DNA from 2 places in the Shewanella sp. 10B genome. Region 2 is predicted to be linked to the other one. Evidence: riboswitches for the same ligand, from Rfam matches in the RefSeq annotation. Region 2 holds a riboswitch; the other holds the start of a gene.
What was found. A riboswitch is a leader RNA that binds a small molecule or an ion and turns the genes downstream of it on or off. The one in region 2 is predicted to bind cyclic di-GMP.

Region 1 (8,820 bases), on a different contig from region 2:
CATGGGCCAAACGGTACAGATTGGTCGCCGTTGGCACCATAGTGGTGTTGCCAATGTAGCTTAAAATCATATCCCGTTCTTGATGGGCTTTGCTCTTAGCGATCAGCGCGTCTAATTCGCTTAAGGTTTTACCGTATTTGGTTTCGCGGCTGCTGTCTTTAGCAATCCATGCGGCGAGCTCGGCTTCACGGGCCTTGCGGTCGGCTAACATGGTGGATTTGCCATAAAACTCGATCATCGAAGTGAAGTTTTTAGCGTAGTTCGCTAAACCTGCAATTTGGCTCTCGTACTTAATGCGCTCGTCGCTGCCTTCTGGCGCAGTTTCTTTAATGATTTCAATAAAACGTTCGCGCAGCATCTTGCCTTCTGGGTAAGCCCATTCGAACTGATTTTGCACTTCGTTCGCGGTGCGGTATCTGTTGGTACGGCCGGGGTAACCCGCCACCATCACAAAATCCCCTTCACTCACACCTTTGGCCGAAACTTTTAAGAAACTCTTTGGCTCGTACGGCACGTTGTCGGCGCTAAATTCGGCAGGTTTGCCAGTTTTAGACACATAGGCGCGGTAGAAGGAAAAGTCGCCCGTGTGGCGCGGCCACATCCAGTTATCCACATCGCCGCCGTATTTACCGACGCTGCCCGCTGGGTTATAGACTAAACGTACGTCGCGGATTTCTAACTGTTTTACCAGATAGTATTCTAAGCCACCGTGGAAGCTATACACTTGGCAGCGGTAGCCTTCATCCTTTTCACACTCGGCAACGAGTGCTTTTTCTTGATTCTCAACGCCTTGATAAAACTCACGGCCCGTTTTGTTTTCAAGCCCAGCGTTGACGCGCTCAGTCACATTGGTCACCTCTTCGGTGACATAAACGCGAGAGCCAGGCGCCGCAGGTAATTCATCGGCAAAGGTCTTGGCTAAGAAACCGTCCTGTAACAGGTTTTTCTCTGGAGTCGAGTTATATTGAATCGAACCATAGGCGCAGTGGTGGTTTGTCACGACTAAGCCTTTTGGCGATACAAAAGATGCCGTACAGCCACCTAGGCTGATCACGGCATTCATGGGGAATTCGGTCAGTTTGGAAATCGATTTTGCATCAATCTCTAAGCCTTTCGCTTTCAGCTCATCGGCCATTGCGGGCAATTGGTGTGGCTGCCACATGCCTTCATCGGCATGGGAGGCAAAACTCGCCGCCACGGCAACTGAGAGTAACCATTTTTTCATTATCTTAAGTCCGTTTTAGGTGAAGAAAGCCGAGCGCTTGCGAGGCCATTTCTTATATTTATTGGGATAACATGCCGCTTTGATTAACGCTAAAAAGCAAAAAGTCAGGCACAGGGCCTGACTTTAGCATATCGCACGCACTCTATAACAGAGTTTGAAAAATTCGCTTACAAAGCAAATACATTCATCATAGATTATCGGTTTCACTCTGCCGTATCAGCGCGTTAAACAACCTTCAGTTACAGCGCGACAAATAGTTGAGCGCCGATAATCACCGCCCCTAGCAAACCCGCAATGCCGAGGGCAAATGTCCCGCCGGACACTTGGTATCCCTGCGGCGCGGCTTGGCGTTGACGCAGTGCCATCACTATCGGCAGGAAGATAATCATCACCACTAGCGGCACGGCGGCAAACCCTAATACGGCAACAAAACCTTCGGGGACATAGAGCGCACATAACAGCGGCGGTACAAAGGTTAACAGCCAAGTTTGAGCGCGGCCGAGGAAGGTCTTCTTCGCGCGGGTCAGTTCGGCCACAAAATCATACAGGCTTAAGGTTACCCCAAGGAAAGAGGTGATTAAGGCTAAATCCGCAAACAGCGAAATACATTTGCTGATCCAAGGCGTGTGGGCAATCTCTTGTAATGCACTGATAAGCGCAGGTAAAGAGCCATTAAAGCTGCTGATTTCGGTGCCCCCCACAGTGCCTAAGGTCACCAATAACCAGAAGATATAACAAGCGAGAGGAATGGTTGAACCGATTAGCAATACTTTGCGAAGTGAAACGGCATCGCCATCTAAATAACGCACTAAGGTCGCGATACACACGTGGAAACCGAAAGAAGTAAACACTACAGGAATCGCCGCCATCCAACTACTGGTCATGGATTCGGCCACTGCACTGGTTGCCATACTCGAGATACTGACTTCGGGTAACAGGAACAGCACGACCACAATCAGCAATAAAATCATCAGCGAAAACAAGAAACGCGAGGCTTTATCGACCCAAGCCACCCCTAAGGCCGCAAATCCACCCAGCACTAAGGTAAACAGCACGACCGCAAGCTGGTTGTCTAACACTAGGTCGAACATATTTTTGGCTTTAAGCACTAACAGCGATGAGCCGCCCGTCAAATACGCTGCTGTTAAAGCAAAGAGCAAACTGAGAAAGGAGGCGCCTTGCACCATTTGGCCTTTCTTGCCGAGGAGTTTGCCCGTGATGGCGTGGACGTTATCACCGACGCCGGAGCGTAGGTTAATCTCAAGCATTAACAATGAGGTATAGGCTGACAAGCCCCAAATCACCACCATTAACAAAATGGCTGGCACCATGCCTAAAGCGGCCGTGGCTAAGGGTAAGGCTAACATTCCCGCGCCAATGGCGGTCCCCGCGACAATGGCTATCGAGCCTAACATTTTTGAATTCACACAATTATCCTGTTCAAGTATTAATTATTATTTTTTAAGGTTTTTTGAGTAGATTTGAAGGATAAAGCCTTGCGCACTCTGTGATTAAGCCAACAGCAATCTCAAACGAAAAGCGTCACTAAACTTAAAGCATCCAATCCGATCTCAAAGAGCAGATCAATTGGCCCCAATAGCTTTTGAATATTTCAACCCAGTCGCCATTGAGGCTAACTAAATCGTTTGCAGAAAAGTGACATTAATTTCAACCGTGATTGCCTTAGCAAAGCAGCGACATCGCGCGTAATAGAAGATAGCTAGGGACATTAACAGAGCCTATCCCAGCGGGCAAGCCAGTTATAGACAAAGATGACGCCGCTTTAGCTATCCGAAGGGGAAATGTGAGTAAAAGATAAAAAATCGAGGCGGATCTGTTATCAAAACAATAAACCCTGCAACACCTGTGGCATTGCAGGGTTTATCTATTGGCTTTGCGATTCGCTCACGGGGATACGGGATTGCGCTAACGCGGATTAACACGACTCACAATCCCTCATTCCCCTGTTAACGGGTTACAGCTCAATCCAGGCCATAGCCCAAGAGCCGCCGACACCCGGTTCAAACCCTGTTGCCGTTGGCGACCATTGCATGCAATAACCACTGTAAGGCCAAGGTTTACATTGATAGATCTTGCCGGTTTTAGGTTGCAGCACTTTAGTACCCGCCACATAGTTTTTAATGCCCTCGGGGAAGACAAAGTCGGCATCGGGCGCTGTGGCTTGATCTTTTAAGAACAGATCGAAGTTTTGCTGGATAACCTCGCCTTGCTTAGGCTCGCCCTTCACCTGTAAGTGATAATGGCCCGCCTTTGGCGCAACGACATCAAGCACTAAACTCGCGCTGGTATTGTTGACCGCTTGCGTGACATACCCTGCTGCCGTGCCATCGTGGCTAAACAGGTAAGCCGAGACCTGCATATCGGTATTGGTGCTAACATCGAAACTGACCTGAGCGGCACCATCGACAATGGTGTAATCATCGGCCAGTGACGTGACATCGAGCTGATTGCCCGGCGCAGGCGCAATATCAAAGCTCACTTCCACTCGCTCTAGGCCCGAATTTGGCGCGGCATAAATCTCATTTTTACCATAAACGGGCGAGATCACCCCAGAGGCATTCTTCTGCCCCGCCTTAAGTTGTGTCTGCTGGGCATTAATCGCGCTGGCTAACAGGAATGGCCAATTTTGCTTGGCACCTTGAGTGGTGTCGGCAATGGTTATCTGGGTTTGCTTGGCAGCTTGCTCACCGTTGGCGTCAAACACCCGCGTCATCACCTTATCACCCGCCTTAAGATCGAGTGACGGATTGATATCACCAATGTCGGTCCACTCGCCCGGCACCACGGTGCCAGAGCTAAAGTTCACATCGATGGCATTGTAGAAACTGTTGGTGGTGTCCCCCACTTCCCACACGGCCAAAATCACGTGATAACCGCTTCTATCTTCAGGCACATAACAGTTATGCGTCACTAACTTAGGCGGCTGCACCATGCCACCATCGATCACACAGAAGGGCGCTAAGTCAAAACTTGCACGGCTCAACGCTTGGTTTTGATCCCAACCTTGGCGAGTTAAATAGTAACGCCAATTGCGGGTCACATGGTTAGCGGTGAACTGCCAAGAAAAGTCATTCCAACCCGACTTGATATCACGTTTGGACCAACGACTTGGACTCTGTTCATCCAAGGGAGAAAATGCCCCGTTGGCTGCGCTGGCAATTTTACCGTCGGCAGGGCCTGACTCCGGAAAACCTGATGGGCCTTCGACACTTTGCGGTTCCCACTGAACGGCGCCGCAGTTTAAATTGCTGCCGGTTTTACAGGCGTACGAGCGTGACTCAGGTGATACTACATAACCGTGGGCCGACGCCGTTTGGCTGACGATCGCACTCGTGGCGCTTAAAGCTAAGGCAATTAGGCTTAAGCGAGCCAGTTGCGGACGTTTGAGTTTAGCGTTTGTGATTGGTGAAAAAGCAGTTTGATGTTCCACTTTAATGTACTCCGTAGGGTGCCTTTCTCGACGAGATTGGCATAGGTATAAAAGTGGTATTTAGGCAAAACAGCATTAAGCAAAGCCGTTTATTTTTCAAAGAATTGAAAGCATTAAATCAATTCAGAGGCAACCCCGCTATCTTAGTTACAACATCCCTTTACAACCTTAGACCGGAGGCTTTGCGTCCTAATTTTTCAATTAGTTTGCCAAATACGGTGGTTCTCCATTCAAGTTAACAATATGTAACTTAAATTGAGACAGGGCTAACCTAGCAATAAAAGACAACGTTGTCAAAAATTAAAATGTTACAATTCAATGCATTACAAAACGTCGAGCGGTATTTTATTGGCGTTTGTCATATTATTTGCGCTTAAGCTTAATGACTTTACCCTTGAAACAGACTCTTACTTGGGTATAATGCCCTCCTAGCTTCGGGGGAGTAGCTAACTGGATTTCGAGCCGTCGATATTCAGGGTGAACATCAACATACTTGGCCGCATGCCATGGTGTTCACAGCAAATCATCGATTTGTCCTGCAAGACCTGAGCACAGTAACCGCACCTAGGGGTGGACGGTCTATTGTGCTTATGTCAAAAACCACCCCTAAAAGGATCACACTTGGAAGCGTTACTCGCCTCAACCTTTACGGTTGCCATCGCCGAGATTGGCGATAAAACCCAACTGCTTGCCCTATTGCTCGCTGCAAGATTTAAAAATAAAACCGCGATTATCTTGGGTATTTTACTCTCAACCCTATTTAACCATTTTGCCGCCGCTTGGCTTGGTCAATGGGCGATTAACTGGGTAAGCCCAGATGTAGCACGCTACTTGGTTGCCGCTTCCTTCTTTGCGATTGCGCTATGGGTGTTAATCCCCGATAAAGTGGACGCCGAAGAAAGCCGTTTCTATAAGATGGGGCCTTTTATCGCGACCTTTATTCTGTTCTTTATTGCCGAGATGGGCGACAAAACCCAAATCGCGACTGTCGTGTTAGCCGCTAAATACGATGCCTTAGCCATGGTGGTTGCAGGTACCACTTTGGGTATGTTGCTGGCAAACGTCCCAGTGGTTATTGCAGGGCATTTTAGTGCCGAAAAACTACCAATGAAGTGGATCCACCGAGGCTGCGCGATTTTATTCGCCCTATTAGGTGTCGCAACGCTAGTGCTTTAACCAATTGATTAAATTTAGATAAACAAAAAGGCCAGTGATAACATTGGCCTTTTTTATGGGTTAATTAAGCTTATAACCCGAGTGCAGTTTGGATCCGTTGACCGTAATCCGCATCGGCCTTGTGGAAATGTGCCAGCATACGTTGCTGTACCTCTAAACTCGCCTGACGCAGTGAGCCAGAAATCGTTTCCACTAAGCGCACTTTCTCAGCTTCGCTAAAGATGCGATACAAATTACCCGCTTGCGTGTAATCATCCTGATTGTAACGGCTGTAACGTGCCGCTTCGCCATCTAAACGCAGTGGTGGCTCGGCAAAGTTTGCCGGTTCCACTAAAGCTCCCGCAGTGCTGTTTGGACCATAGTTAGCTGCGGCATCGCCACCGGTTTGGCTACCGTGGTACGGGCATTGCGTTCCCGCCATGGCACCCGCACGTTGATGATGATTCGCTTTAGTCGCATGTGGGCAGTTTACTGGTAACTGGTTGTAGTTCGCCCCAATACGGTAACGCTGCGCATCGGCATAGGCGAATAAACGCGCCTGTAACATCTTGTCGGGCGATGCGCCCACACCAGGCACTAAGTTGCTCGGTGCTAATGCCACTTGCTCGACTTCGGCAAAGTAGTTTTGCGGTAAACGATTCAGCTCTAACACACCAATCTCAATTAACGGGTAATCGCCATGTGGCCACACCTTAGTTAAATCGAATGGGTTGATATGGTAAGTGTTGGCGTCGCTCTCAGGCATAATCTGTACGTTCACCGTCCAGCGTGGGAAGTTGCCATCGGTCACTGCCACCACCATATCGCGCTGGGATGAGTCAGGGTCGATACCCTTTAACTTATCGGCTTGCTCGTTGGTTAAGTTCACCACGCCTTGCTGCGATTTGAAGTGGAACTTCACCCAGAAACGCTCACCTTTAGCATTCCAGAACGAGAAAGTATGCGAACCATAACCATGCATTTGGCGATAGTTTGCCGGAATACCACGGTCAGACATCAGAATCGTTACTTGGTGCATGGCTTCAGGGTTTAATGACCAGAAGTCCCACATGGCTTGCGGATCTTTCAAATTCGTCAATGGGTTACGCTTTTGGGTATGGATAAAGTCTGGAAACTTAATCCCATCACGCAGGAAGAAGGTCGGCGTGTTGTTACCCACGATATCGTGATTACCACGAGCGGTATAAAAGCGCAGACCAAAACCACGGGGATCGCGCTCGGCATCAGCAGAACCCATTTCACCGCCCACGGTAGAGAAGCGTACGAAGGTTTCAGTTTGCTTACCAACACCGTTAAAGTGATCGGCAATGGTGTATTCGCTTAAGTCTTTGGTCAGGGTGAAAGTACCGTATACGCCAGTGCCTTTGGCATGCACAACACGCTCAGGAATACGCTCACGGTTAAAGTGGGCAAGCTTTTCAATTAAATGCCAATCTTGCAGTAGTAAAGGACCACGCTCGCCCGCTGACAATGAGTTTTGATCGTCAGCAATTGGAGAACCGCTTTGGCTTGTTAAATACTGTTGACTCATACCTTGCTCCTCATTCTTGATTGGTGTTAACCCAAGATTCAATTAAATCGTAAATTGTGGCCATGGCTTATCTCCTTGGCAGGGCGACGTTTTGTCGATGGAGTTAGAATAGACAAAGATACAGATTCAATAAAACGATTAATATAGATTCAAACAATCTACATTTCAGATTAACGAAGAATGCTTAGATCATTCAGGGAGTAAAGTTCACTCCCCGTATGCGATGAAATAGCCAGCGACAGAATAAAGAGTATGCCAGCCGTAACGCAAACCGACTTGGCAAAAATGAGAACTCGAGCTTAAGACAAACTTAAAAAATACTTCAATTGATTCAAAGTGCTACATATTACTCATTGACAGAGGCCGCCTGTTCACGATAGATGACGACTAAGTAATAGGCATCGATTATCACGATAAAAAAGTTAACCGCCGCCACTGGATAAGCTTGTATCGCCACCCCATAGGCAACGAATAATGCCGACCCCAGCAAGTTCCACCAGCGTAACTTTTTGATGTTAGACATCATCAAAGAGATGGCCACCACCACAGACGCTAAATAACCAACCCATTCCCACATCATTGCACTATCCATACCACGTCCTTATTTATCGATTGATACAACTACAACAGGTTGGTTGAGCCTTGTTAGCGTTTTACTACCGCCGCCGTCATCCGTGAAATACAGGTCAACTCCCCTGCACTATTATGGATTAAGATTTCCCACACCGAACTGCGTTTTCCCAAATGAACCGGTTTAGCCGTCGCGGTCAGTACGCCATTACGCGAAGCGCGTAAATGGTTGGCGTTAATCTCTTGTCCAACACAATAATATTGCTCGAAATCCACCGCAAAGTTTGCGGCATAGCTGGCAACCGTTTCGGCCAGCGCCACGTTAGCACCGCCATGAACAATGCCTAAGGGATTATGTACGGCTGGCGTGGCAGGCATAGTTGCCTTCATGTAGTCATCACCAATCTCACTGATCTCAATCCCTAGGGTCTGCATCAAGGTGCCTTTGCCCCCCATGCCAGCATCTAAACGCGCACAATCCTCTAAGGTGACAGGTCTAAACCAAATACTCATTTCAACATCCTAGTAAAGAAAACCAGCTAGCAGTTTACTAAGAAGTGACTGAAGTTCAACACATAAGCATTGGCTTAATCTGTGTAAAACGGCAAGGGGATGCTGCGCCTAAGTTAACCAATGCTTTGTGACAGCAAAACGACTAAACCAGACTAAGAACACTCCCCACAGGATCACCACACTCGGCATAATGAGGGCATCGCTGCCTAATACCGCAGCCGCCTGTTGAATACCAAATACATAGCCCATTTGCAGCAATACTGCGACTAAGGATGCAACTAACACTTTATAGGAAAAGGCTTTTTTAATAAGTAACAACAGACAACCTATAACACCAGAAACCACCGCAAAACC
Region 2 (8,820 bases):
ACGGGTATCTGTGGTAGAAATCAATTCGTCTTGCGGTGTGAGGCGGACTTCCTGTGCGTTACTGTGGAGTTGGCTGGTTTTACTGCGGCTAGGGTTACTCTGGCTCATTTAGTGTGTCCATTCAGGGCCGATACGACTTTTTGGGTAAATGTAACTGGTAAAACGGGTGCCAGCTCTCATTGGAGTCGGCTTATTATGTGATAATGGTATCATTTTTGTGTGGGTATTGGAGAGCGGTTTTTAGCTTTACCCGCAACAAAAGTAATGATTTTTAAATTTTGTAAGTTTCTGCAAATATTGCATTTTTAATTCGCTTTCAAACGAGTGTTTATCCTGTTTAAAAGCAAATTTCAGAGTTTTGTATAAGGTCTGTTTTTAGCTTATGCCGGGCTAAAGCGGTTATAAGTTCATTTGCCTAAATAGTGGTAGGAGCTTAGGTGAAAAACACCAGCCTGACTATTGGACTAATGTCGTGATTTAGCTTGTCAGAACAGTAACATCATAGGTGGAACGGGTCTTGACGCGACTCTCAATAAAAAGCCCAAGCATTGGCTTGGGCTTTAGTTTTGTGCCACTTAACGTTAGATGGCTTTTGTGACCTTTGTCAGCCACTCAAGCTCACTGCCCGACATTAAGGGCGATAAGGTGTTAAACACTTTCTGATGGTAAGCATTAAACCAGTCGATTTCGCCTTGGGTTAACAGGCTCTTATCGATAAGGCGAGCATCCATTGGGATCAGCGTTAAGGCATCGAATTCATACATTTCACGCTCGGCGCCCTTTAAGGCTTCACAGTGTTGCACTACCACTAGGTTTTCTAAGCGGATCCCAAAACTGTCGGCGCGGTAATAACCTGGCTCGTTGGATAACACCATGCCAGGCATTAGGGCGATGGCATTGAGGTTTTTACCGATGCGCTGCGGGCCTTCGTGCACGCTGAGGAAATGACCTACGCCGTGGCCTGTGCCGTGGTCGTAATCAAACCCATGTTGCCACAGATATTGGCGGGCGAAGGCATCGAGTTGTTGCCCCGTAGTGCCTTTCGGATAGCGAGCCTGATCTAAGGCGATATGGCCTTTTAATACCAAGGTGACCATTTTCTTCTGTTCATCGGTCACTTTACCAATGGCGATGGTGCGAGTGACATCCGTGGTGCCGTCCAGATACTGAGCGCCAGAATCTACAAGGTAGATGCTGTCCATCGTCATCATGGCTGGCGTGCCATTGTTATGGTTGTAGTGGCACATGGCCGCATTGGCGCCAGCGGCGGAAATGGTATCGAAACTTGGCTCGCGATACAGTGGATCTTCGAGACGGAAGCTCTCTAACTTGTCGGCAAGGGTTGCTTCATCATGCAGACGATTGGCGGCGACTTCGGCATCGAGCCAAGCGAGGAAACGACTCACGGCCACACCATCACGGATATGGCTGGCGCGCATGCCTGCTAATTCTGCGGCATTCTTCTGTGCCTTAGGCAGGGAGACGGGATCAATACCGGCAATTAACTTGGCGCCTGCATCGCGGGCGAGATTTTGTGCCCAAGCGTTGGCAGAGTTCGGATCGGCGAGCAGTTTCACGCCCTGTAAGCTTGCCAAGGTATCGGCAAGTGCAGCTTCGCTCTTAAAGCTCACACCTGTACCAACGTGTTCCTCAATGCCTTCAGGGAGTTTGTTCAAATCCGTAAATAGCTGCATATCGCCATTGGCGTGAAGTAGCGCGCAGCCGAGCACGACCGGCAGTCGCGGCACGTCATTACCACGGATATTGAGTAGCCAACAGAAGGAGTCTAAAGCGGCGATCAGCGCGACATCGGCGCCCGCTTTTTTGACTAGTGCGCCAATCTCGGTTCGTTTTTGCAGGCTAGTTTTACCCGCACTCTCATTACTAAATAGCGTGATAGCTGCGCTCGATGGTGCAGGTCGATTTTGCCAGTGCTTATCAATCGGATTCTGTTCGACGGCAACCAGTTCAATTTGAGCTTTCGCTAAGGTCGCTTTGGCGTTTTCAAACCACGCTAAGGTGTGTAAACGGGCATCGAAGCCCACACGTGAACCAGCGGCAAGCGTATCGCATAGCCATTCGATTTGTGGTGTGTCGGTCAGGCTTTCATAACTAAAGAGATTTGCATCAACCTGCAGACGCACTTGCACCGTATAACGACCATCGGTAAAGATGGCGGCTTTGTCTTTTAAGACAATGGCCATGCCCGCTGAGCCAGTAAAATCCGTTGCCCAGTACAGACGCTCGTTATGCTCAGGCACATATTCGCCCAAGTATTCATCCGCGCGCGGGATGATAAAGGCATCTAAATTGGCATTGGCGAGTTCACTACGAATGGCGGCAAGACGGTTAGCAATCTTATTAGGTTGTTGGGATGATGACGATTCTAACGACATAGGGGCTCCAAATATTGGCATTGGCGGCTGACGTAGGCGACCAAATTATAATGCGTAATGCTGGCGAAAAGGATGCGAATTGGCGGCGATTATCGCAAGCTCAATGGCTAAGATGCAAGGGGATGGAATAAAGGATTTTGTATACAATTTTGTTTTTGAAGCATCACTTTGCAGTAACAAGGGCTGTGATCTTAGGCGAATTCTCAAATTGAAATGTTATCTTTATCACTCAGTCCTTCCGACTAATTCTTACAAATTAGCTACTTAAGTTTTATTCAATCGCTAATATTGGCCCATTATGCTAACATTCGCCATCTCCGCTCGGGGTCAGAGGGGAGCACATGTATCAGTGGAGTTGGCGATGCAAACATTAACAATAGACGTGGGCGGTAGCAAAGCCCTGTTCGAACTTCAACTCAAGGGGCATACAGAACAATATAAAATCCCCACGGGTGAAGGCTTTAAAATTGAAGATTTAAATGATCAAATCGCGGCGCTGGAACGGGATTATGATTTACAGAATTACCATTTAGCGATCGCTGTACCTGGACTCGTACAACAGAATCGTTTGGTGTCCTGTAAATCTTTGCCCGGTCTCAATGGGCTAAGCTTTGAAACCTTGAAAACCCAAGGCGAACTTAAGTTTATCTGCAATGATATCGACGCCGGTATGCAGGCAACCTGTGATGAAAAATATGCCTGTGAGTTGTTAGTCATGTGCGGCACTGGGATTGGCATGTCGATCGCGTTGAGTGGCAAGGCTTTTACGGGGGCCACGGGAGTCGCGGGGGAGCTTGGGCATTGCCGGGTGATGACGGAGGCGGGGGAGTTTAGTCTTGAGCAGCTCGCCAGCGGCGATTCTATCCGCAGCCGTAAGATTGCTACCGCCGATGATTTATATCTCGCCGGTACTTATCTGGGGATGGGGCTCGCGTGGGCGGTCAATCTGTTTAATCCTAATCGGATCTGGTTAGCGGGTGGCATGATGAACAGCGCGCCGTACTACAAGGGTTGTCTCGATAGTTTAAGACGCATGGCCCTCAGTGCACCGTTAGCCGAAATGAAGATTAATCGTGTCGATGATATGGAGACCTTAGTCTGCCGTGGCTTATCGGTGATCTTGGCAAGGGATTACTCGAAGGACGCCGCCTAACGGCATTCGATTGAGGTGCGAATAGGCCAAGATTGAGGCGTGATAGGTTCGTTCCGGCTATCAATCTTGGCTTGCTGACGCTGATATTGATTCAGATATTGGCTCAGATATTGGCTCAGATATTGATTCTGATTGGGTCGAGAACAACAGCATGCGGCCATCGGATTTGTGTGTTTGCAGCGCACTCTGCATATCACCTTGTTCGATGACCGCATTTTTGTTTGCACGAGTTATCGAGCGGCGTCCTGCATAACCGCTTTCTTAAGACTTTCGATTTATTTTTATTGTCTCTCCTATTGGCTAGGTGAGTCGATGATACGACTCTATGGTTTAAGCAATCCTTTTAAATACAATTTATTGCTTATTTTTTGTACTCAATGGTTCTACTTTTCTTTAAAGCCAATCCTGCGTTGATAATCGGTACAACGGCCCGTTTGTTAATATTTAGTTGCAATTTAACACTATCGCGGCATATGCTAATTAACGTAATGACAACGTTGTCATTAGTGTGAAAGGCAAACCAATCGAAAGATTGGGACGCAAAGCCTCCGGTCTAAGGGTTCGTTTGTACCTATGATAGCGGGGATACCACAGGTTGTTTCTTCATGCTGCCGTTGTACGCACATGGTTTTAAGAGTGTTGTTTCCTGTCTACGCTTTGTTTGCCTTATTGATGCATAACTTACTCAATAGGGAAATCTCATGTTTAAGACTCAAATCTCCACCTCGGCGATGCTGGTGGCCTCGGTGCTGGCCTCTGCTGCCAGTTTTCAAGCCTTTGCAGCGCTCCCCGGTAAACCGACATTAGGTTGGGGGGAAACCAAGTTTGCCATTATCGAGGTGAATCAAGCCGCCTCAGCCTATAACCAATTAGTGACGGTTAAAGATGCCGCCGATGTGTCCGTGACGTGGAACTTGTATAACGGCGACATCGGCAATAAGGCGCAGGTGTTACTCGATGGAAATGTGGCATGGGAAGGTCCATCGAGTGCGGCGGGGACGGCCAATTTCAAGGTCAATAAGGGCGGGCGCTATCAAATGCGCGTGCAGCTTTGTAATAACGAAGGTTGTAGTGCCAGTGATGCGAGGGAAATCTTAGTCGCCGATACCGATGGCAGCCATTTACTGCCACTCAATGCGCCTTTGAAGGAAAACAATCGTCCCTATGCGAATAAATCCGGCAAAGTGGTGGGAAGTTACTTTGTGGAGTGGGGTGTTTATGGACGTAAATTCCCCGTCGATAAGATCCCAGCACAAAACTTAACCCATATTTTATATGGCTTTACCCCGATTTGTGGCGGCAATGGCATCAACGACAGCTTAAAGGAAATCGAAGGTAGCTTTGAGGCATTGCAGCGCGCCTGTGCTGGCCGTGCCGATTTTAAAGTAGCGATTCACGACCCTTGGGCGGCGGTACAAATGCCGCAGGCGGGGGTGAGTGAGTATTCCGATCCCTACAAAGGCAACTTTGGCCAATTGATGGCGTTAAAACAAGCCTATCCCGATTTGAAGATCCTCCCCTCCGTTGGTGGCTGGACGCTCTCGGATCCCTTCTACTTTTTAGGAGATAAAACCAAGCGCGATACCTTTGTCGCCTCAGTGAAGGAGTTTTTACAAACCTGGAAGTTCTTCGATGGTGTCGATATCGACTGGGAATTCCCCGGAGGCAGTGGCGCTAACCCAAGTTTAGGGAATGCCAATGATGGGGAAACCTATGTCACCCTGATGCGTGAACTGCGGGCGATGCTCGATGAACTCAGCGCCGAAACCGGACGCAGCTATGAGTTGACCTCGGCCATCAGTGCGGGCGGCGATAAGATTGCTAAGGTCGATTATCAGGCGGCGCAGCAATATATGGATTACATCTTCCTGATGAGTTACGACTTTAATGGTGGCTGGACCAATACTGAGCTTGGACATCAAACCAATCTCTATGAGGCGAGCTGGGATCCTAATACCCGTTACACCACGGACAAAGGCGTAAAAGCGTTGCTCTCTCAAGGGGTGACGCCGGGTAAGATTGTGGTCGGCGCCGCTATGTACGGCCGCGGCTGGACTGGGGTGAATGGTTATAGCGGTAACAATCCTTTCACGGGCACCGCCACGGGCAAAGTGAAGGGCACTTGGGAAGCGGGCCTGGTGGATTATCGCCAGATTGCTAAGGATTATATGGGGGCAGGTTGGAGCTATGCCTATGATGAAACCGCCGAAGCGCCATCGGTCTTTAATGCATCAACGGGCGATTTAATTACCTTCGACGATGCGCGCTCTGTTAAAGCCAAGGGCCAATACGTGCTGGCCAATCAGCTCGGTGGTCTGTTCGCCTGGGAAATTGACGCCGATAATGGCGACATACTCAATGCCATGCACGAAGGCCTAGGCCATGGTGAGGGCACCACGCCACCTGCGAACAAAGCGCCGATAGCCAATGCGGGAGCAGATATCACGGTAACGGGCACTGCGGATGTCACGCTAAATGGTAGCGCGTCGCGGGATCCTGAAAATGGTGCCTTGAGTTATCAATGGAGCCAAGTCTCGGGCCCAAGCTTAAGTATCAGAAATGCGGATATGGCCAATGCTCTGGTGCAACTGAGTGAGGCGGCGTCGGATGTGGTGTATGTGTTTAGTCTGCAAGTCACAGATCCCGAAGGATTATCTTCAACCGATACAGTGACTTTAACCCATAAGGCCGAGACGACAAACCAAGCGCCTGTGGTAACTGTACCAGCGAGTGTGACGGTTGAAGCGGGGCAATCGGTGAGCATCAATGCGACGGCGACTGACGCCGATGGCGACAGCCTCACCTACGTATGGACAGTGCCCAGCGGCGTGGCGGCGAGTGGACAAAACAGTGCCACACTGGTGGTGACGGCGCCGACGGTTACTCAGTCGACCCAATACAGTTTGAGTGTATTGGTCTCCGATGGCGCCTTAGATGCCAGTGCTGCCTTGACCTTAACCGTGACGCCTAAGGCGACGGGCGGTCAATGTGATGCAACTGACCCCAATGCGGCCAACTATCCTGCCTGGAATGCGACAAGCATTTACAACACGGGTGATACCGTGAGTTATAACCAACTGGTTTGGAAGGCAAAATACTGGACTCAAGGTAACACACCATCAAGAACCGCCGACCAATGGCAATTGCTGAGTCAGGTTGAGTTAGGCTGGGATGCGGGCGTTGCCTATAACGGCGGTGCAACCACCAGCTATAACGGTCGTCAGTGGCAAGCCAAATACTGGACCAAGGGAGATGTCCCTGGGGTTGCTGCGGTATGGACGGATATTGGCGCGGCGTCTTGCCCTTAGTCGATAGGGATTAAAGACATTAAAAAAGCCCTGCAATGCAGGGCTTTTTATTAAGAATTACAGCGTCAGATTAATTAATCTTTAGCAGCTCAACATCAAAAATCAGTACCGAACCGCCGCCAATTTTGCCAGTGCTGCGGTTGCCATAGGCCAGTTCGCTTGGAATAAAGAAGCGATACTTGTCGCCCTCGACCATCAGTTGCACGCCTTCAGTCCAGCCTTTAATCACGCGATTAAGTGGGAAAGCAATGGGTTCACCGCGCTCGACTGAGCTATCGAACACAGTGCCACCAATTAAGGTGCTGCTAAAAACACAACTACAGTTTTTTATATGACTTATTCTGCAATGTTAAATCTTCTGTAAAAATATGATTAGAATCCAAAAACTAATTCTTCTAATATTGGTTTTTGTATGTCTGGGTCAACTTGTTGTAACGCTTCAAACGCTAATTGGATTTCACGGAAAATAGGATCGTCTTTCTTTGAGTCAAGTTTAGGTCCAAGTTCAATATAAGTATTTGCTTTATCATGTAAGTAATAAGTTTCTATACCATTTTTAACATCAGTAGTAGTAACGAAATCATTTGTTGCAAGCAAAAATTCATACCAATATTTGTGTTCTTTGGGGTCAGGAAGTTCGTCAGCACTCCATGCTGATATGATATTTGAGTCGAACAAAGTTGCTAGCCAATTTGGGAAACTTCTAGCTTTAGCTATTAACTCAATCTTGCTAATTTTATCCTCTACTTGTTCGGTATCAGTTGTTCTAAGTAATACCTTGATTAACTCTTCAGATTTCTTCGCAGCTATTGTCAGATCATCAATTAACCTATTGGTTATTTTGGCATTACCGTTTCTGGTTCTTTCCGCGAGCAAGTCATACATCATACCTGCCCACTGTTTCTTCAAATATGTTTCCATATCAGAAAAATCGTTGAATGAAACTATTGCATTGTTAAGGCTATTTTTTCTAACTTCGTCAATGAAACCAAAGATTTTGATGTTATCTATGCTTGGATAGGTGATTTTTTCGTAGAAATCAGGGTTGCTTATTTTGTTGGATAAGTATGTGTAATGGTCGGAATACACTGCACTTTCAACCAATGCAAAAATTGGCGTTTTATTTTTAACCGCTTCACGATATTCGTTGTTAGTGATAGAGCCTTCTTTATCTTTATGTTCACCACCATAACGCCCACCTATGATTAAGATAAACAGTTGGCAAGTTGAGACTTCCGCAAGGCAAGCATCATGTGTGTTCTTATCGACACTGTAGTAAACATCACCATCATCGGATAGAACAGGCTCGTAACCTATAGTTTTAACAAAGTATTTCAGATTTTCTCTGATGTGCTTTAAGTCGTAACAGGTGGAGCTGATGAATACTCTGGGAATGGCCAATGTGCAATCCTTTACAACTGAAGTCTAAAAATATCGAGGTGAATAGGGTTATGTTTAAACTATTGGCGAGAGGTGTCAACAATTGTTTGAAGTGAATAAGAGCTAAGTGGCTTATAGTACAGGCTAAATTGATAAATTATCCGTTCGGATTAACTTATTAAGTCAAATAAAAAGGCCCCCGTTGAGATTGGAGGCCTCCATTTGTAGAGCATACATTTAGTTAATCTTGATTAGCTCAACATCAAAAATCAGTACCGAACCGCCGCCAATTTTGCCAGTGCTGCGGTTGCCATATGCCAGTTCGCTTGGAATAAAGAAGCGGTACTTATCGCCTTCGACCATCAGTTGCACGCCTTCAGTCCAGCCTTTAATCACGCGATTGAGTGGGAAAGCAATGGGTTCACCGCGCTCGACCGAGCTATCGAACACAGTGCCATCAATTAAGGTGCCGTGGTAATGCACAGTCACTGTATCACTCGCCTTAGGATGAACCGTGCCAGTGCCTTGCTGTAACACTTGATATTGCAATCCCGAGGCGGTGGTTTTCACCCCTTCTTGGTTT

Region 1: linked by a shared signal. The riboswitch ahead of gbpA (N-acetylglucosamine-binding protein GbpA) and the one ahead of M0415_RS00930 (glycosyl hydrolase family 18 protein) in region 2 are both predicted to bind cyclic di-GMP.

Annotation. Positions count from the first base shown of each region.
Region 1 is NZ_JAMDJO010000002.1:410,706-419,525, forward strand. Features, by position in the region: gene M0415_RS09295 (S46 family peptidase) at 1-1,225, opposite strand, end outside; gene M0415_RS09300 (aromatic amino acid transport family protein) at 1,465-2,640, opposite strand; gene gbpA (N-acetylglucosamine-binding protein GbpA) at 3,201-4,619, opposite strand; cyclic di-GMP riboswitch class I at 4,802-4,897, opposite strand; gene M0415_RS09310 (TMEM165/GDT1 family protein) at 5,298-5,852, shown strand; gene katB (catalase KatB) at 5,923-7,383, opposite strand; gene M0415_RS09320 (YgjV family protein) at 7,730-7,975, opposite strand; gene M0415_RS09325 (PaaI family thioesterase) at 8,029-8,466, opposite strand; gene M0415_RS09330 (hypothetical protein) at 8,575-8,820, opposite strand, start outside.
Region 2 is NZ_JAMDJO010000001.1:210,901-219,720, forward strand. Features, by position in the region: gene M0415_RS00915 (methyl-accepting chemotaxis protein) at 1-108, opposite strand, end outside; gene M0415_RS00920 (aminopeptidase P family protein) at 582-2,396, opposite strand; gene M0415_RS00925 (ROK family protein) at 2,758-3,549, shown strand; cyclic di-GMP riboswitch class I at 4,054-4,142, shown strand; gene M0415_RS00930 (glycosyl hydrolase family 18 protein) at 4,251-6,857, shown strand; partial or broken gene M0415_RS00935 (FKBP-type peptidyl-prolyl cis-trans isomerase) at 6,928-7,167, opposite strand; gene M0415_RS00940 (DUF4062 domain-containing protein) at 7,230-8,258, opposite strand; gene bamJ (BamJ family beta-barrel-assembly machinery protein) at 8,475-8,820, opposite strand, start outside.